DNA from 2 places in the Virgibacillus salexigens genome. Region 1 is predicted to be linked to the other one. Evidence: predicted binding sites of a transcription regulator. Region 1 holds the regulator's gene; the other holds the start of a gene.
The links. Region 1 encodes LexA, which represses DNA repair genes until DNA is damaged. Its sites were predicted from a motif close to CGAACATATGTTCG; they were not measured.
Positions count from the first base shown of each region.

Region 1 (10,642 bases):
AGTTCTACCATTCTCCTGATCTACGATTTTTGCAGCAGAACACTCAGACCAAATATACTTTCCATCCCTATTTACTACGTTCATTGTAAAACTTTGCGTCTGAGTATGTGTTTCATCAAAATTGTCTTTCATATAACTTGCGTCTTCAGCAGAAATCAACTCATGCCATAACTTTCCCACTAAATCAGATGGGTGGTATCCAAGGATCGATTCGACTGTTTTAGAAACATAAGTAAGCCTCCCTAATGCATCCAAAACTAGAATGATATCATGACTATTATTTTCAACCCATGCAAGCATAAATGAAGGCAGTGAGGATAATTGTGGGTTATTCAGCTGCGTTGGTTCTGTTTCAGCAATATGGATAGTCTCCTTATCATCCCTCATTCGGTTATCGTACCCCATCATTTTTCCCCCTTTATTCGCAAATTTCAACAATTCCTTTCTTCTACAGACTATGATATGATGTAATCTTTGATAGTATGACACTTGTTTGTAAAGCTTTTTCAACTTATAATAATATTATCTACGTACATAACTAAACATCCAATTATTAGTAATCTTACTATAAGTGATCAAAAAAATAAATTAAATAATTAAAAATTTTGTCACATTCCTGCGAATTTTTGGGAAAAAATAGAAGAATAAGGTGAAATTATGTCGGTTATTGTTGATTATTTAATAATTATCTGGTGCTTTTTGATGATTGGGCTTATGACAATCGGTGGTTTTTTCATGTTCCGAAAATTTCTTAAAAAACTCCCAAAAAAAGATGGTAAATCAACGATGGATTGGGAGGAATACTATGTTAATAAAACAAAGGATATGTGGAATGAAAAGGAGAAAGATTTATTAGAAGAATTAGTAGCTCCGGTTCCGGAATTATTCCGTGATGTAGCTCGACATAAAATAGCTAGTAAAATTGGAGAAGTTGCGCTTATGAAGAATCAGCAAGTGATTAATCAAGAAACATTAATTGAAGGCTATATCATTGCAACTCCTAAGCGTGACCATAAGTTCTTACGAAAGAAATTAGCACAGAAGAACATTGATACTGCCCCTTATGAGCAATTTTTTCTTCAATCGAAGGAAGATTACCAAAATAACTGGGAAACCAATTATCGCAAATAAAAGCGCCAGGATTATCCTGGCGCTTTTTATGAATTTATTTTCATATTTAACTGCTTCTCCAGTTGTAGATATTTATAAAGCATAGCCAGCCTCCAAGTTACAATCATTCCGAAAGCTAACATGAAAAACATTCCGCTCGTTTCTCCAACTGATATATGGCTTCCAATCGCAACTTTAACAGCAATTCGAAAAATAAGTAGACCACATAGAATAAAAATAAACGATTTTGAAGGGATTAAATAGATATCTTGATCCCTTATTTCAAACTTGGATGTTTTTATTAAAAAGATAGAACAAATCATTCCAACTGCAATTGCTTCAACTACCTGATACCAGCTTATTTGAAATACGGGAAACAAAAACATTAGCGCACCTGTACTCATAAAAAATGGAGGTAGAATAATTTTCTTTACGGAAGCAGGTTTCTTAGCAGCTTTTAGCCGTATAAAAATCATAGATACCGCCATAATAGCAGCACCTACTGTCGTTGCAATGAACCAAAACATTATGTAATCACTCTTTCTATTGCCTAATTACTCGTCATGGATTCATCCTGTAAATTCAGCACGCGATTGACTGTATCAATTACACGATTCTCATCAAAAGGCTTCATAATAAAGTCTCTGGCACCCGATTCTATCGCTTCAACGACAACCTTTTGTTGACCCATTGCAGAGCACACAATAATAATTGCGTTTTCATCCATATTCATAATTGCTTTAATGGCGTCTATGCCGTTCATGACTGGCATAGTTATATCCATCAGTACTAAGTCTGGTCGCAATTCTTGATAGAGACTGATCGCTTCTTCTCCATTTTCTGCTTCCCCAATTATTTCATGTTGTTTATGCTTCAATAAGGTAGAAAGGGTTGTTCGCATAAATTTAGCATCATCCACAACTAAAATCTTGCTCATCGCCTTCCCTCCTACTATTTCTTATCATTGGCTATCGTTAAGATAATTGTCATCATAACACCCACGACGGTTAAATAAACTCCTACATCAAAGATCATTGCCGTTGCTAATTCTATCTCCCCAAAAATAGGAAAGTGAAAGTAATCAAATGTTTGTGATAGAAATGGAACATCAAATAGGAAAGATCCTACTCCAGTACCAACAGCAATAGCAAGCCCTATTGGAATTAATTTTGTAAAATTAATTGGTAATACTTTCTTAACAACGTCAAACCCATAAGACATATTCATTAGTAGGATGGCACCTGATGTCATTAAACCACCTACAAATCCACCGCCCGGAGAATTATGACCAGCAAGCAGTAAATAAACAGCAAATCCTAGTAATATAAAGGCAATTAGAGATGTAGTGGTGCGTAGGATAAGATCGTTCGTTTTGTACATAGTGTGTTGCCCCTTTTTATAGCGTATATATTATTTATTTTAATATAAAAATAAAAGAAAATCCATTAGAAACCAGTAAAGCCAAATAATCCAGCCAAATAGGAAGTTAAAGCGGTCATCCAATCAAAGAAGAGAGCAACCCCCATAAAAATCATAATATAACCACCAATCTTTACTAGGTTTGAGCTATGTTTCTTGATCCAAGTAAGTCGACCAATAAAGAAAGACAAAAGAAAGAAAGGTACAGAAAAACCTAAGATATAACTGATCATCATGAGCATACCCGTATCCGGATTAGTAGCTGCTAACGATAGTACAATTCCTAATATAGGACCAGTACAAGGTGTCCACCCTAATGAAAACGCTAACCCAATTAAAAAGGAACCAGCAAACCCGGCAGGCCGATTTTTAAAAGTGATTTTTTTATTTTTCATCAAAAAATCAAAATTTAATACACCAATAATTACTAGTCCGAAAAAGATAATTAGGATTGCACCTATTTGCCGAATAATATCCTGATACATTAATAAGAATTGCGAAAAGCTGGAGCTTACAAAGCCCATCATAATAAACACTGCAGAAAAACCTAATAGAAAGAACAGTGTATGTAAGATACTTCTGACGTTAAGCATTTTATTATCATCTTTTAATTCACTTACACTCATCCCTGTTATATAAGAAAGAAAAGCTGGATAAAGCGGTAATACACAAGGAGAGATAAAAGAGAGAAATCCTGCTCCAAAGGCAATAAATATATTTATTTCAGACATTGTCCCCCTCCTTCTATTTTGATGTGTCCATTGTATCAAATGACAAGCCTGCTTACGTTATTTATATTTGACAATAAACCAAAAATTCATTATTTTTTTCAATAGAATACCCCTTACTTCATAGAGTTACAAAAGTAAGGGGTATATTTGACGCTATGAACGCTTCTAAGTATATCAATAAGTGCCTATTTTCCTGATTGATTGTTCATTGCACGCATCATTTGATTAATTTTCTTTTGTGATGGCTTTTGCCCCATTTGCATCATTAACGTACGAAGCATTTGCTCATTAATTGGCGGATTCTTTTTTAAATAGCTCATCATATATTTTCTCGCAATGAAAAATCCAAGAGCAACACCAGCAATTAATGCTGCTATAGCAATTAGTACGACCCAAATCGTGTCCATGTAAAGCTTTCCTCCTTCGTGTTGTCTCCTATACAGTATAGTAAATCAAAGAAAAGAATACAATACTTGTTCCCTTCCTGTTTTACTGTATCTCAGAAGTGGTGCTATCCAACCAAAATTTTGAATATTATCTCCAACGATGAAGAGTAATGGCTGAAATTGGCGTAACATCGGGAAAAGCAACGCTTCTGCATCCTGTAATGTTTTACAACGAAATTTTAATTGTTTTTCACTCATATGTAAAGAAATATAGGTTTCTTTGTTATATATTTTTAAAGTATGATGGTTATCTTGCTTCATCATAGTAAATGTTTCATTTTTTTTGAGGTAATCAATGACTACATTTTCATTAAATTCATACGTAATAAATTTAAACTGTTTAGATAAATCCTCTCTTTCTGGATCTGTTTGATAATCTTTGAAGAATCGATATAAGATGCCACTTTTATGGAAGTAATGGGTAGCTACTTCTTCTTTTATCCAAAATATAGAATACGTATACATAGTCTTTTCCTCCTCTATAAAAACTATTATTACGTATTCTAATTTAAAAATCTGTCAGTTTGTATTACAAAAAACCACTTCTTTTGTCGAAGCCAAAAAAAGATGGTCTAAACAATATAGACCATCTTTATATATGCATTAATCTACGTAAGATTCTACCTGTTTAACAACATTATCTACAGTAAATCCATATTCTTCTATTACTTTTTCTCCTTTAGCAGAAGCGCCAAATGTATCAATACCAATTACTTTTCCATGTTCACCTACGAAACGTTCCCAGCCAAATGGAGAAGCCATTTCGATTGCAACACGGTTCTTCACTTCTGCAGGAAGGATCTTTTGCTTATACGTATCATCTTGAGAATTAAAACGGTCCCAAGATGGCATGCTTACAACTCGTACATCCATACCTTTTTCTTTTAATGCAGCTTGAGATTTAATTGCTAATTGAACTTCAGAGCCTGTTGCAATTAAGATTGCATCTGGTGTCGCTTTTTCAGCGTCACTTATAACATATGCTCCTTGTTTTACACCTTCATATGCATTGTCTTTCGTTCCTTCTAAAGTAGGAAGATTTTGTCTGCTTAATACAAGCGCTGTTGGCGTATCAGTTGATTCTAATGCTAAGCGCCAAGCAGCTTGAGTTTCATTCCCATCTGCTGGTCTGATTAGCGATAGACCTGGCATTGCTCGTAATGAAGCTAATTGTTCAATTGGTTCGTGTGTTGGACCGTCTTCACCAACTGCGATCGAATCATGAGTGAATACATAGGTTACTGGCATATTCATAATAGAAGATAGTCGTACTGCAGGTCGTAAATAATCACTAAATACAAAGAATGTACCAGCATAAACATTCAATCCACCATGCAATGCCATTCCATTTAATGCAGCGCCCATAGCATGTTCACGGACACCAAACCAAATATTCCTTCCTGCATAATGATTACGTGAGAAATCATTTTCTTCATTAATCGTCGTCTTATTTGAACCTGCTAAATCAGCACTGCCGCCAAAGAAGTTTGGAACTGTATCAGCAATGGCATTAAGTACTTTCCCAGATGAAGCACGAGTAGCTAATGTATCCTGCTCTGGTTCAAATACTGGTAATTCTTTTTCCCATCCTGCTGGTAAATCACCTTTTAATGCTAATTCAAATTCTTGTGCAAGTTCCGGATATGTTTCCTTGTAAGAATCCAATAACTTGTTCCATGATGCTTCCGCTTCAGCACCATCTTTTACAATTTTTTCATTAAAATCTTCATAAACTTCCTCAGGGACATGAAACTCATCATGGGTCCATTTATAGAATTCTTTTGTTAATTTTACTTCATCTCCACCTAATGGTGCGCCATGAGATGCAGCTGATGCTGATTTATTCGGTGAACCATATCCAATAATGGTTTTCACTTCAATCAAAGTAGGCTGTTCTGTATTTTCTTGAGCTAATTTGATGGCATTTCGTATAGCATCTAGATCATTTCCATCTTTTACTGTTAAGACTTGCCATCCATAAGCTTTGAAACGCTCTTCTGTATTATCAGAGAAAGAACGATCTAAATCACCATCAAGTGAGATATCATTCGAATCATATAAGGCAATTAATTTCCCTAATCCTAAATGGCCTGCTAAGGAAGCAGCCTCATGGGAAATACCTTCCATCAAATCACCGTCACTTACAATAGCATAGGTGTAGTGATCAACAATGTTGAAGTTGTCTTTATTGAATTTCGCTGAAAGATGCGCTTCAGCCATTGCCATTCCAACAGACATTGCAATACCTTGTCCAAGTGGACCTGTTGTCGCTTCTACCCCATCCGTATGATGTACCTCCGGGTGCCCAGGAGTTTTAGATCCCCATTGACGGAAGCCTTTCAGATCATCAATGGTTACATTATACCCTGATAAGTGCAACAGACTATAAAGCAGCATTGAACCATGTCCAGCTGAAAGAACAAAGCGGTCGCGATTGAACCACTTAGAATGCTTCGGATTATGATTCATAAAATCAGTCCAAAGTGTATAAGCCATAGGTGCTGCACCCATTGGCAAACCTGGATGACCAGAATTAGCATTTTCAATAGCATCAATCGACAACGTACGAATTGTATTAATAGATTGTTGCTCAATAGTATTCGACATAATAAACCCCTTCCACTTTTTCATCATTGTACTCTTATCATTTTATAACGAAACATTAGTTGCCACAAGCAAAAACAACATTTTCGTTAATTTGTTTTTCTTTTCCTTTATTTTTATTCTTTATCTTTTTTTTGCATATCCTTTACTTTTTGAGGTGTTACATCGTTCCCTTTTGGATCTACCACCTTCATTGATTTAAATTGGTTTTTGAAGGAACTTCGTACATTTTTTAAGTACTCTTGGCGTAATGTTTGTTGTTCCTTCTTCTCCTTATCGGTTAGCCCATCAGCTTTTGCCTTTTTTGCTAACGCATTAATACGTTCGATTTTTTCTTTAGAAAGCATATATATAACCTCCATTAGAGTTTATCAGTGACTTCCGAATTCTTAGTGTTGTTCAACATAAAAAGGCAAGAACACAAACGTTGCTCTTGCCTTTATATCTTACCTATACCCTATCATATATTCAAGTATTTTGAAACTCTTGGTACCTGCGATGAACCGTTGCCTTGGATACAGAATAACCTAAACCATTTAAAGTTGTGGCTATTTCTTTGAAGGTTAAGTTATTTTGTCTTAATCGTACTACCTCTTCTATTGGGAATGTTTTTCTTTCTCTTCCTGGGGCTTTATTTTGGTTAGCTAGATTTTTAGTTGGATCATAGCCATCTTGAATTGCTTTATTCATCCCTCTTTTTATTTTTGCATTATGTATTTTACGTTGGTATTCTTCTACAATCCCAACAATTTGTAATACCATTGAATCCGCCTCGGATAATTCCAGTTTTCCTTCATGATAAGAGGTATAGATAGGTATCTCTAATTTATGTAAATGATGGAAAAGCGCAATCTTGGTGTTTCCCCTTCCTAAACGAGTTTCATCTTGAATAAGTAAGCAATCTGCCTTCCCATCAGAAATTAATTCAAGTATCTCAAATATACCTTCACGATCTACTTTATATCCACTTTCTTGTTTCTGAATACAAGTTACCACTGTAAACTGATGGCTTGCAGCCAATTCTAATAACTCATCTTTTTGTCTTGCTAATGATGTTTCTTGTTCCTTTTTATCTGTACTTACTCTACAGTATATAATGGCGCGCAAAATACCAATCTCCTATCCAAATTCCTTAACTTGTAATAATAGAATAATATAAGAAACCTAAAGTTAGTGCAAAGGCTATGAGGTAAAATGCGTCTGTTTTTGTCAGTTTCTGAAACATTGCAAAAATCCCTCCTCATCATTTAGAACAGTTGTTCGTTTTCCTGTTTATAGTATTACACGAACATATGATCTTGTCAACCGATTTTTCGAACGAACGTTTGCATTTAGAATTACCCGATGGTAAACTAGTAATAATTAATTCTATGCGCGAGGTGATCAATGCATGACCAAACTATCAAAAAGACAACAAATGATACTTGATTATATTAAAGATGAAGTAACGAAAAAAGGATATCCGCCTTCTGTCCGTGAAATCGCTGAAGCTGTTGGTCTAGCATCTAGTTCAACTGTTCATGGACATTTATCAAGAATAGAAAGTAAGGGGTATATTCGCAGAGACCCTACGAAACCACGAGCAATTGAAGTGATTGATCTTTCAGACGATAGTCAAATTCCTAGAGAGGAAGCGAGGTATGCCCCAGTTATTGGTAAAGTTACGGCTGGATTACCGATAACAGCGGTAGAAAATATTGAAGAATTTATTCCGCTTCCAACTACTAGTGCCAATCCAGAAGATAATTTATTTGTATTGGTGATTGAAGGTGAAAGTATGATTGAAGCGGGAATTTTAGATGGGGATATGGTTATTGTTAAGCAGCAAAACACAGCACAAAATAGTGATATTGTTGTTGCGATGACAGATGAAGATGAAGCAACTGTGAAACGATTCTTTAAAGAAAAAGACCACATACGTCTCCAACCTGAAAATGCAATGATGGAACCATTAATTTATGATAATGTTACCATCCTAGGGAAGGTAATTGGATTATATCGTACTATTCATTAAAAACTGCCGCTTGGCAGTTTTTTTGCTACAACAGTAATCAAGTGGTAAACAAAAACCGCATCTTCAAATAAGGAAGACCAAGTATAGGAGAGCTGTTTATGAAAGACAAACTATTGCTTGTCGGTCCATGTCCGACCTACAAGCTATTATCATTGAAGGTATTAATTAAGACAACTGCCTTTTTCCTAACAGCTGTTTTACATATTTCCCTTATATGAATGCCTATTACGGGCTGGTCATCTTCGCTAGTTTCTCCTCTATTACCCATAAATGAGCCAAATACTTCCTAGACAGTTACCTTATTTTCAATTACCAAAACCTTGTATTCTATGGATTTACGTCATCTTTTCTAGTAAAACAAACTTTTGACATAAGACACAAGCCATTTCAGCTTCTCGTTGCTTGAATATAATAGCATTATCTCAATGAAAAGGAGGAAAAGATGATATGTGGAGAAAGCATAACTGTGGAAGAAACAACCGCGTTTTTGACAACTCTAATGACGATGTAGAAGGTGTAACTGATGCTAATGGTGATAGCTTCGACGGAGAATTCTTCTTTAACGAAAACGATAACGACAATGATAACGACAACGATTTAAAGAACAAAAATCGTAATTTTAACTTTGCAAAAGTCTCTAATAGCGGTAATTCCTATGTGAAATGTGGTTCAGATTCTGATGAAGAATCCGAAGCTGGTGATTCAGATAGAAAGAAGAAGAAGAAAAAGAAGAAATGTGACTATTAAGCATTAAGAAAGTGGGATATGTCTCATATCCCACTACCTTTATTTAGAAAGTGAGGGAAACTCATTGCCAAGAGCAAACAATTTATTTCCAATCCGGCCGAATGAAAATGGTCACTCCGATAATCAAATTTCAAACAAATCTACCGTAAGACACAGCGGTAATTCCGATGTAGATGTAAATGTAATTGTAGATACAACACCGATGGCTTATGCTATGCTTTGCTCAATGTTAGCTTCAAAGCAGATATCCGATCGTGAGTTTGATGATGCTGTGAAGAAGCTAGACGATTTAATTTCTAAAAGAAAAAAACCATCTGTCAAAGAAGTTAATGATATCATCCGACCAAATCAAACAAATCGATGAAATTAAGAAGGCTCCCTTCTTAATTTCTACATATATCTACACTTTTAAATTTTTGTAAAAAATAGGTTATATAGCTATTTTATATGCAGCCACTTTGCTATAATTACTTGGTATTTACATCGTAAGAGAGTGATTAAATGATGGAAAGATATTTAAAAAATGCTATACATATGAAATGTTCTTTAATTGAGATCAGCTTACTTATTGAACTAAACAAGAATTATCCCAAATTTATTGCAATAGATGATGTACAAAGCAATGAGGATCGACATCATATTGCCTATTATTTAAAATGTTTAAAAGAAAAAGGATTCGTGGAAGAAAGAATAGGTGAATTATATAAAATAAAAAAAGAAGAAAATTGGTATCTTTGGAAATGATGAAAAACTATTATTTCATACTTGGTCCGGGCGGATCATCAGATTTACGAAGCGCCCACAGCGGTGTATCGTAAATATATGGTGGTGCTGGTTCTAAATGAGGTACTCCTCCAAAAGCAATTGGTCGATCTACGTAGTTGAATGTACCATATCCGTCCATACTCGGGCCATGAGCCCAGCGTCCCTCGGCGCTTGCGTCTCCCTGAGATAGATTAAATAGCGTATAGGAAACTTGTTGTTTCTCTAATTCTCTAGGAAACGTGCTTGGTACTACAATGTTTTCTTTTTCTTCCAATTCACATATAGCTGCATACCATTGATTTTGATGCATCGTATCGCGGGCTAACAACCAGGAGAGCATATCACGAACACCAGCATCATTCGTCATTTCATATAGTCGAGCTACTTGCAGGCGGCCTTGAGATTCTGCATTTAGATTTGCTCTGAAATCAGCTAACAAGTTTCCACTTGCCGCTACATAACTAGCCGTCCATCGGTTTCCTACACTATCTACAGGCATAGCACCTAACCCAGAAACAATAGCTTGCTGCGGATTCGTTCCACCTATAATCGCAGCAACTACCGGATCTTTCACTGCATCTTCCAATTCTACATCTGGAGCACCATCTAATAACCTAGCTATCATGGTTGCAATCATCTCAACATGAGCAATTTCTTCCGTTCCTGTATCCATTAATAAATCTTTATACTTCCCATCCCCTCTTGTATTCCAGCCTTGAAATAAGTATTGCATCATAACCGAAATTTCGCCAAACTGCCCTCCTAAAATTTCCTGCAGTTTCTTGGCATATACAGGATCAGGTCGA
Region 1 is NZ_CCDP010000001.1:2,238,802-2,249,443, forward strand. Features, by position in the region: gene BN990_RS10595 (ATP-binding protein) at 1-405, opposite strand, end outside; gene BN990_RS10600 (DUF2621 family protein) at 658-1,131, shown strand; gene BN990_RS10605 (CcdC family protein) at 1,158-1,637, opposite strand; gene BN990_RS10610 (response regulator) at 1,661-2,047, opposite strand; gene BN990_RS10615 (Na(+)/H(+) antiporter subunit B) at 2,062-2,490, opposite strand; gene BN990_RS10620 (cytochrome c biogenesis CcdA family protein) at 2,556-3,260, opposite strand; gene BN990_RS10625 (YneF family protein) at 3,446-3,667, opposite strand; gene sirA (sporulation inhibitor of replication protein SirA) at 3,713-4,171, opposite strand; gene tkt (transketolase) at 4,310-6,313, opposite strand; gene BN990_RS10640 (DUF896 domain-containing protein) at 6,427-6,657, opposite strand; gene BN990_RS10645 (YneB family resolvase-like protein) at 6,779-7,417, opposite strand; gene lexA (transcriptional repressor LexA) at 7,701-8,324, shown strand; gene BN990_RS10655 (hypothetical protein) at 8,772-9,071, shown strand; gene BN990_RS10660 (hypothetical protein) at 9,136-9,435, shown strand; gene BN990_RS10665 (hypothetical protein) at 9,606-9,815, shown strand; gene BN990_RS10670 (manganese catalase) at 9,826-10,642, opposite strand, start outside.

Region 2 (10,642 bases), 100 kb from region 1:
TCATGCTCATTCATTTGGCAGCCATATGTACGTATTAAAAACTTTTTGCCTTTACCGATATTTTCCATATCTTCAGGAATACCAAAATCATAATGAACATTTACTTTATCGCGACCACGTTTTCTAGCTTTGTTTAAATTTGGTGGTTCATAGGTAGTTTCAAAATACTTCGCAAAATCTGCACTAGTCTTTTCACTTAAAGGTTTATCTTGACTGGATCTTTTGTCCATTGGATCGACCTGTTTAATTTGCGCTTGATGATTACGCTGTTCTTCGTTCATGATATATCTCCTTTCTATTGATTGGAAGATAATTTTCCCATTATTACAGTATAAACGTTTCTATTTATTTTAACAATATTAATCTGATGCCTTCCAATAAAAAGACATCTATCAGATAAGTTATATCTCCTTATTGTCATAAAAAAAGTGCTACGATTAGTCGTAACACTTTTATTTTCTATTCTTCCGTCATATCTATCTAGGTTCTACAATTAATTTGATTGCGGTACGTTCTTCATCATCAATTAAAATATCAGTAAAAGCTGGAATACAGATAAGGTCTACTCCACTAGGTGCAACAAATCCTCTGGCGATTGCTACTGCCTTCACAGCTTGGTTTAGTGCACCAGCTCCGATGGCCTGAATTTCTGCTGATCCACGTTCTCTTAAGACGTTCGCAAGTGCACCTGCTACTGAATTGGGATTTGATTTTGCTGACACTTTTAATACTTCCATTACTAGTACCTCCTTCATTTACTATTATAGTTCTATACCTACTATATTCCTGGAGATGTTAGCTTATTACCCTATTATGCATTAATAATTCAAAACATTCAAATAATCAAATGAAAAACGGATGGTCATCATTAATTAAAATACGTTCTACACTTTTTGCCCTTCCCGTTTTATCATCAATGGTAACAAAAAAACCATTTAATTGGCTTCTTCCCTTTTTTGTAATTTCAAAACGTACTGGCATAGAAGTTAAAAAACGGTTCATTACCGATTCTCTATCAACTCCCAGTATACCATCATACGGGCCTGTCATTCCTACATCAGATATATATGCGGTTCCTGCTGGTAATATACGTTCATCTGCTGTTTGTGTATGGGTATGGGTACCTACTACAGCACTTACTCTACCATCAACATACCAGCCCATCGCTTGTTTCTCACTGGTTGCCTCACCATGAAAATCGATAAAAATGATGTTTGTTCTTTGTTTTGCTTCTTTTATTAATTCATCAGCCTTTGTAAAGGGATCGTCAATTGGCGGCAAAAACGTCCTTCCTTGTAGATTAATTACCGCAACTTCCACACCATTAATATTGATATAAATGATTCCTTTTCCTGGATTGTTTTCAGGGAAGTTTGCTGGTCTAATCATATTCGAAGCATCATCGATGAAGTCATATATTTCCTTTTTATCCCAAGTATGATTACCCATAGTTACTACTTGAGCTCCCCAATCTAATAACTGTTTATATATTTTCTCGGTAATCCCTTTTCCTGAGGCTGCATTTTCTCCATTTACGATTGTTAGGTTTGGTTTGTATTTTTCTTTTAATTTTGGTAGGTATTCTTGTACCATATTTCTTCCTGGAGATCCAACGATATCTCCTATAAATAATATCTTCATTTATTCAATCATCCTATCTATTATAGTACTTTCAGTTTTCCACAATGGGTATGTATTGTCAAAGCATAGCTTGATTCCACCGCAAAATAAAAAGCGGCCCTCAGACCACTTTTTATTTTGCGTATTCAACTGCTCTCGTTTCTCTAATTACAGTTACTTTGATATGACCTGGATAATCAAGTTCTCCTTCGATACGCTTACGAATATCTCGTGCGATTCGAACAGATTCTACATCATCAATTTCATCTGGTTTCACCATAATTCGAATTTCTCTACCAGCTTGAATAGCAAATGATTTCTCTACACCTGTGAACGATTCCGAAATTTCTTCTAATTTCTCTAATCGTTTAATATAATTCTCTAGCGTCTCACTTCTAGCTCCAGGTCTAGCCGCAGAAAGCGCGTCCGCTGCAGCTACCAACACGGAAATAATCGAAGTAGGCTCTTCATCACCATGGTGAGAAGCTATTGAATTAATAACAACCTCATGCTCCTTGTATTTAACAGCCAACTCTTTACCAATTTCAACGTGGCTTCCTTCTACTTCATGATCGATTGCTTTTCCGATATCATGCAGTAATCCAGCTCTTCTTGCTAATGTTTCATCTTCACCAAGTTCAGCAGCAAGCAAACCTGATAAGTATGCTACTTCCGTTGAGTGCTTCAAGACATTTTGTCCATAGCTTGTACGATATTTTAAACGCCCAAGAATCTTAATCAAATCGGGATGTAAGCCATGCACTCCCACTTCAAATGTTGTTTCTTCCCCGATTTCACGTATATATTCGTCGACGTCGCGTCTTGCTTTATCCACCATCTCTTCAATACGAGCCGGGTGAATACGCCCATCTTGTACGAGTTTCTCTAACGCTATACGAGCAGTTTCTCGACGAATTGGATCAAATCCAGATAGTATTACTGCCTCCGGTGTATCATCAATAATTAAATCAATTCCTGTCAGCGTTTCAAGTGTTCGAATATTACGACCTTCACGACCAATAATACGTCCTTTCATCTCATCATTAGGAAGATTAACAACCGATACGGTTGTTTCAGCAACGTGGTCAGCAGCACAGCGTTGTAAAGCTAATGATAGAATGTTTTTAGCTTTCTTATCTGCTTCTTCTTTTGCACGATTTTCTGCTTCTTTGATTAATAATGCTGATTCATGTGCAACATCTTGTTCAATTCGTTCTAAAATAATCTGCCTAGCCTGGTCTGTAGTATATCCCGAAATGCGCTCAAGCTCCGTTTGCTGCTCTTGTATCATAGCTTCCACTTTGCTTTCCATTTCTTCAATTTGTTGTTGTTTTTCTGTTAGAGACTGTTCTTTCTTTTCTAACATAAGCTCACGCTTATCTAGTGACTCACTTTTCCTGTCTAGATTTTCTTCTTTTTGCATCAGACGATTTTCTTGCTTTTGAACTTCATTTCTCCGTTCACGAAGTTCGTCTTCCGTTTGTTGACGAAGCTTATGGTTTTCATCTTTTGCTTCAAGAAGCGCTTCTTTCTTGGAAGCGTCAGCATTTCGATGTGCTTCATCAACGATTTGCTTTGCTAATGTTTCTGCACTAGAGATTTTTGCTTCTGCAATAGATTTACGAATCAGATAACCAACAACAATACCGACGATTAGGATTACAAGCAAAATGGAGATGAGTATAAGACTGTCCATGATTTCACCTCCTATTGCTATAAAATTGTACAATTCATTATTGTCGGCATGTAACAGTTTTAATGCGTGTAATAACAATAAATTATATCATTGATATGATAAATCTATACAAATTTAATTTTAATTGTGTACTATACGAATGTCAAGGAAACGTCACAACTTCACCTCATATTGATTGAAAATATTGGTAATACATTATTCTTATAGTAAAAATCCCCTTGCTTCTATCGCAAGGGGATGTAAATAGCATTATACATCTAAGCTTTCTTGACCAACTTGTTGTTCTTCTTCTTTCGGCTCTTCGTCTAAACCATAGTGCTCTCGAATTGCAGCATGTATTTCTGCCATCATATCAGTATTTTCTTTTAGGAACTGCTTGGCATTTTCCCGTCCTTGACCAAGACGTTCTTCATTATAAGAATACCAAGCACCACTCTTGTTTACAATATCTAAATCGGAGCCAATATCAATAATTTCGCCCTCTTTAGATATCCCTTCACCATACATGACATCTACTTCTGCTTGTTTAAATGGCGGGGCAACTTTATTCTTAACTACTTTTATTCTTGCTTTATTTCCTACCATTTCGTTCCCTTGCTTCAACGTCTCTGCTCGTCGTACTTCTAATCGAACGGAGGAATAGAATTTCAGCGCCCGTCCACCAGGTGTAGTCTCAGGATTTCCAAACATAACGCCAACTTTCTCACGAATTTGGTTAATAAATATCGCCGTCGTTTTTGATTTATTAATTGCTCCAGATAATTTACGTAAGGCTTGTGACATTAACCTAGCTTGTAACCCAACATGGGAATCACCCATTTCACCTTCAATTTCAGCTTTTGGCACAAGGGCAGCAACTGAATCCACCACAATAATATCGACTGCACCACTACGCACAAGTGCTTCAGCAATTTCTAAGGCCTGTTCGCCAGTATCTGGCTGTGAAAGTAAAAGTTCTTCTATATTAACACCTAAAGCACGTGCATAAGTAGGGTCTAACGCATGTTCCGCATCAATAAAAGCGGCTTGTCCCCCTTGACGTTGTGCTTCAGCTATAGCATGTAACGCTACGGTTGTTTTACCAGAGGATTCCGGACCATAAATCTCAACAACTCGGCCACGAGGATACCCACCAATTCCAAGAGCTACATCTAATGCTAATGAACCACTAGGGATGGTTGCCACTTTTTGTTCTGCTTGTTCGCCTAGTTTCATAATAGACCCTTTACCGAACTGTTTCTCTATCTGTCTTAACGCCATATCTAAAGCTTGTTTTCTATCACTCAAAGCGTCGTCCTCCTTTAATAATCTAGTTCTATCATACATGCTTTTTCATCGTTTGCCAAGCAATAAATCGAATAAATGTTCCCTTTTTCTGAAGCGAAAATGAGATAAAAATAGATTTACAGCTAACCCAAGTAATGAAATTATTTAAAATGATAATCATTTAAACTTATATTTTATGATTTTAGCCATTTGTAGAGAAGTTCCATTCCCTTTAATACGGCTCTATTTCTAATCGTATTACGATCACCTTGAAACATCCATTTTTCTACTTGTTCTTTTCCATCATCATAGATAGCGATATACACGGTCCCTACAGGTTGTCCCTCAACCTCATCCGGTCCAGCAACACCAGTAAATCCTATTCCAACAGGCACTCCTAGCTTAGCAGCAACATTTTTAGCCATGGCAAGTGCACATGCTTCACTAATGGTACCCTTGTCGGTCAATGTCTCTTCCGAAATATCTAATACATGTTGCTTAACATGCGCAGCATAACTGACGATTCCACCTTCAAAAACAGAAGAAACGCCAGAAACAGAAGATATTTTCCCTGTAAATAAACCTCCAGTTATACTTTCAGCTACTGCAAGTTTTTTCTGTTTCTTTATTAGAAGGTCGATCACTTTCCCTTCTAACGTGTCTTGATCAGATCCATAAAAATATGAGCCTACTCGATTTATTATCTGGTCTTCTGTATGTTCAATTAGTTGACTAGCTTGAAGATCTGACTCACTCTTAGCAGTTAAGCGAATGACAATCCCATCATCCTGAGCTAGCGGGGCAATCGTTGGATTTGTTTGAGCTTGAATAATATCTTTCAATTCATGCTCCAATTTAGATTCTCCAATACCAATAAACTTCAACACTTTCGACTTAATAATTTCATTTTTTCCTACTAATTGTTGAACGAGCGGGAACAGATGCTCCGTTGCCAATGCTTTCATTTCTCTTGGCACACCAGGTAAGAAGATCCATGTTCTATTTTGAAAAGACACACACATCCCCGGAGCCATACCAGCATTGTTTAACCAAACCTCAGCACCTTCAAATACTCTTGCTTGTTTCCGATTATTTGGCGTCATTGTTGCTTGTTGTTTGGCAAAATATGCTGTTATCTTTTCCATGGATGGTTGATGTTCGATCATGGAAAGTTGGCTGATGTTTTGAAAAGCTTCCCGAGTTAAATCATCATCGGTTGGTCCAAGACCACCAGTTACAATAATCAGATCAGATCGCTGCTGTGCCTGATAGAACGATTCCTCCACACGCGTGAGGTTATCACCAACAACCACATGGTTATAGACATTAATTCCATAGTTGGCTAATTGCTGAGAAAGCCATTGAGCATTCGTATTTGCAATTTGTCCAAGCAATAATTCGGTTCCAACCGCAACAATTTCTGCTTTCACTTGTTTTATCATTTAGAATCCCTCATCACATGCCAATTTTTCACAAAATAGTCAACACCAGATATGACAGTGAATAGAAGACTAATATATAGCATCACTTCTCCAAAAGGGAAGCCAATATAGGAAAATGGAAAATTATGAAGCAGTAAAACAGCAATTGCCACCATTTGTGTAGCTGTCTTTAATTTCCCCATGCTACCCGCTGCTAACACAATTCCCTCACCCGCAGCAACAAGTCTGAGTCCAGTTATAGCAAATTCTCGACTAATAATGATGATAACAACCCATGCAGGGGCTACCCCCACTTCAACTAAAATAATTAGTGCTGCGGATACAAGTAATTTATCTGCTAGCGGGTCTAGGAATTTCCCTAAATTCGTTACTAAATTATATTTTCTGGCATAGTGACCATCTACCCAATCTGTTGCTGCTGCTATAATGAATAACAGCCCAGCTATAAAATGAGATACGGGTAGCTCTGCTTCTCCAATATTCCATGTTCCCCAATTAAACGGTACACTCATAAGAATGATAAAGATTGGAATTAATAGGATACGAGAAATGGTAATTTTATTCGGTATATTCATTTGTTTTTATCCTCCTAGTATTTCAACGAAAAGTGATAAACCCTTCCAAAAAGTTGAAAGGAAGGGTCAATTGATTTATTCAGCTTCTTGATTCAATTCTATCCAAATATTTTGTCTTACAGTACTTGAATCCACAGGATATTCCATCTCAACCCCATTAACCGTAATCGTTAATACAGAAGCATTACCGATTTTGAAAAATACACGCTCTTGTCCTGTTAGATCGATTTCAAGTGGTGACTTTTCTTCATTGAACATAGCTTCTTCAAAGAAAATTTCATCACTTTCCGATTTCACTCCAAGCCAAGTATCTCCTTCTGCTTCTAAGGTTGCAGTAACTTCTTCACCTGTATAATTATATGCTACAATTGATTCAGGCGTATTTCCTGTTCCCTTTTCTACAGTAGAAAATTCACCCTTCGGTTCTGTTTCCTCTTGACTTGCTTCATCATCAATAGATGCATCCTCCGATTTTTCATTCGCTGCACTGTCCTTGTTTTCTTCGTTTTCGTCACTAGCTGTTTCGGAGTCCTGCGTTTGACTTGTGTCATCATTAATAATGACATCCTCATCCCCATCTTGATTAATAGGCTCATTTTCTCCCTTACCAGACATACTTTGAGAAATAAAAAATACGGCAACAAGAATAATACCGACAATCAATAATACTACAATTACGGTAGGAAATAAGGAAAAGTTAGATGATGGCTTATCGGTATTGTTATTTTTACGCGATCGCTGCATCCGACTGTAATGCTCCTCCGTCGGTTCTTCCGTTTTTGGAACTTCTTCTTTGAATTCTTCCATTAGTTCATCTGGATCTACCCCTACTGCATTGGCATACTCTTTTATGAAAGCTCTTGCGTAAAATTTTCCAGGAAGAATATGTAAATTGCCTTCCTCAATTGCAATTAGATATCTTTTCTGTATCTTTGTTGTTTCTTGTAGGCTTTCCAAAGAGAGGTTTTTTGCCTCCCTTGCCTCTTTTAGTCTTGCTCCAATTTCCATTCCAAACACCATCCAATTTAAAAATCAAACATCGAAAAACCATCTTCTTGACCAAATTGTTGTCTTTGAACAGGTTCATAAGTAATTTCTTCTTCTTCATGACTTCGTAATTCAATAATATAGTCAAAATCATCCATTTTGTATTCTGTTGATTGTACAAATATATCTGGATGTTCTACCACTTTAATAGCAGGAAGCTGCATGACTTCCCGAATTAATTGCCAGTGCTGCTCATTCGCTCGTCTTGTCGACACCATTCCATCGATAATATAAATATTATCAGGGTTATACTCCCCTTCAATTAATTTGCTACGGACGGTCTGTTTTAATAAGGTACTGGATACAAACAACCATCGTTTATTTGCACATACACTTGCGGCAACAATTGATTCTGTTTTACCTACTCTGGGCATTCCTCGAATACCAATTAATTTATGACCATCTTTTTTATAAAGTTCTGCCATAAAATCGACCAACAGGCCAAGATCATCTCGTACAAAACGAATCGTTTTGCGATCATCTACGTCTCTATGTATGTATCTTCCATGACGTACTGCCATCTTATCTCGAAGCTTAGGCTTCCGCAGTTTTGTGACCTGAATCATGTCCATGGTTTGCAAAATGGATTTTAATCGTGTTATGTTTTCGTCATACTTGGAAAGTAAAAGCATTCCTCTACGAGCATTTTCCACACCGTTTATCGTAATAATATTAATGGATAGCATACCTAATAAAGAAGATATATCACCTAATAGACCAGGTCGATTAATTTGAATTTCATATTCAAGATACCACTCTGTTTTTTCCATATAAAGCTCCTTTACCGAGACTTTACTTATGAGCCTTCTTTTTTGATACTATCTAAATATATAATAAAGGATTTTCCCTAATGTGAAAAGTGATTATCCAAAAAATTAAAAAGAAGCTGCTTTTGAACAGCTTCTTTCAGCGTATCGACATATTGTTTACTGTTGGTTTCCTTGATTTTGAACAAATTTAACCATTGTGTTTGCGATCGCTTGTTGCTCATCTTCAGATGCTGCATTCCATAAATCACGTAACACTGCTTCTTCATTATTTTTAGCATCTACATTCTGTGCAAGATAATCGCCTACTTCTTGGGCTACATTTTGAATGGTCTTGTCGCTCATTCCTTGCTGCTGCGCCTGTGTAAGTTTGCTGGAAAGAAAGCTTTTCCATGAATCAAAGTTATCAAGAACTGACATACTTTTCTCCTCCTTCTCAATTTATACATGCATAGTATTTGAAATACTTCCTAGTTTATACATGTAGGCAGAAGAAAATTACCAGCCGCCTGTAATATTAATTACTTCTCCTTGGATATAATTGCTTTTATTCGATAATAGGAAAGATACCATGTCAGCAATTTCTTGCGGCTTTCCAGCACGGTTCATTGGTATATCAGCAAATATTTCGGCTTTTTCTCCTGGCAATAAATGCTGATTCATCTTCGTATTTATAAAACCTGGACTAATTGCATTAACAGAAATACCACTAGGTGCAACTTCTTTTGCCAGTGCTTTAACAAAACTATTTTGACTGCCTTTTACAGAAGAATAGATCACTTCATTACTAGCGCCCTGTTCACCCCATATAGACGTTATAAATATAAACTTCCCAGCCTGCTGCTTGATCATTGCCGGTAAAACTTGTTTGGTAATCATCCATGGGGATTTCACATGCAATTGTATCATGTCGTCCATAACGGTTTCATCTGTGTTTTGAAATAACCCGTATTCTCCTCTGCCACTTGCAAACACTACCCCATCAATTGTAAATACAAGGTGGTTAAGAAAATGTTTACAACCTGCTTGAGAGCTTAAGTCTGCTTCAATCATCGCTACAATTGAAGTCGGATATTCTGTTATAATCCGATCTACTTCTTGTTTATTACGATGATAATGAAGCAGCAATTGATAACCTTCGATAACTAATTGGTTAGCTATTGCCATTCCAATATCACCGCTTGCCCCAACGATTAAAATATTTTTCCCCATGACTTATTACTCCGGAGCAATCGTGCATACTGCCAAACGCTCTTCATCTATCCATTGCTTCACAAATTGCTGAGCATCTTCTAATGTTAGATTTCTGACTGCTGGCAGAATGGAGAAAAAATCGATTCCTGCTGCATGATAATGTGTAAAAGCATTAGCTACATTTTCTAAGCGGTTCATGGAACGAAGCAATTGACCGATTTTTTTCTTTTTCATACGATCAAATTCTGCTTGTGAAAGTGTCGTGTTTTTCATTTCTAGTAACATTTTTTTCAATAATGATGCAAATGCTTCAGGTTGCTCGGTGTTACTACCAATTAAGGTATAACCAAAGTCACGATCTAAATTGGTTTCAAAAAAGAAGCTATCATCAATTAGTTGCTCGCTATAAAGCTGTTGATAAAATGCGCCACCTTTCGAAAAGAAGTGGTCCATGATCATGTCTTGGAGGATATCTTTTTTTAAGAACGCATCACTTGAAAGACCATTAGCTAGATTTTTAATGCCCACCGTACATTTAGCAATCGAGACAGGCATCGTAATTTTCTTCGTTTTCGCAGCAACTGCAGAAGGTTCCTCTGGGAACTCTCGTTTTAATGATTCCATTTCCTTAAATGATTTTTTCGCTTGATTTCGCTCAATTAACTTCATCATATCTTCTGGGTTAAAATTCCCAGCAACAAACAAAATCATATTTTCTGGATGATAAAACGTATTGTAACAGGTATACAAATCATCTTTTGTAATCTGATTAATTGAATCTACTGTACCAGCAATATCAACATTTACTGGATGATTCTTAAACATTGCTTTAATCGTTCCCATAAACGATTGCCAATCTGGCTGATCATCGTACATTTTTATTTCTTGTGCGATGATTCCCTTTTCTTTTTCTACGGATTCTTCCGTAAAATAAGGATCTTGAACAAAATCGATTAGCGTTTCTACATTCTTTTCAATTTGATCCGTGGCCGTAAATAAATAAGCCGTTTTCGTAAATGATGTATACGCATTTGC
Region 2 is NZ_CCDP010000001.1:2,342,978-2,353,619, forward strand. Features, by position in the region: gene miaB (tRNA (N6-isopentenyl adenosine(37)-C2)-methylthiotransferase MiaB) at 1-281, opposite strand, end outside; gene BN990_RS11225 (stage V sporulation protein S) at 477-737, opposite strand; gene BN990_RS11230 (TIGR00282 family metallophosphoesterase) at 844-1,641, opposite strand; gene rny (ribonuclease Y) at 1,754-3,316, opposite strand; gene recA (recombinase RecA) at 3,566-4,603, opposite strand; gene BN990_RS11245 (competence/damage-inducible protein A) at 4,777-6,024, opposite strand; gene pgsA (CDP-diacylglycerol--glycerol-3-phosphate 3-phosphatidyltransferase) at 6,021-6,599, opposite strand; gene BN990_RS11255 (helix-turn-helix domain-containing protein) at 6,675-7,619, opposite strand; gene BN990_RS11260 (DUF3388 domain-containing protein) at 7,625-8,416, opposite strand; gene BN990_RS11265 (DUF3243 domain-containing protein) at 8,573-8,833, opposite strand; gene ymfI (elongation factor P 5-aminopentanone reductase) at 8,912-9,625, opposite strand; gene yfmH (EF-P 5-aminopentanol modification-associated protein YfmH) at 9,632-10,642, opposite strand, start outside.
Region 2: the regulator LexA is predicted to act here: its motif matches at 4,672-4,685, upstream of recA (recombinase RecA).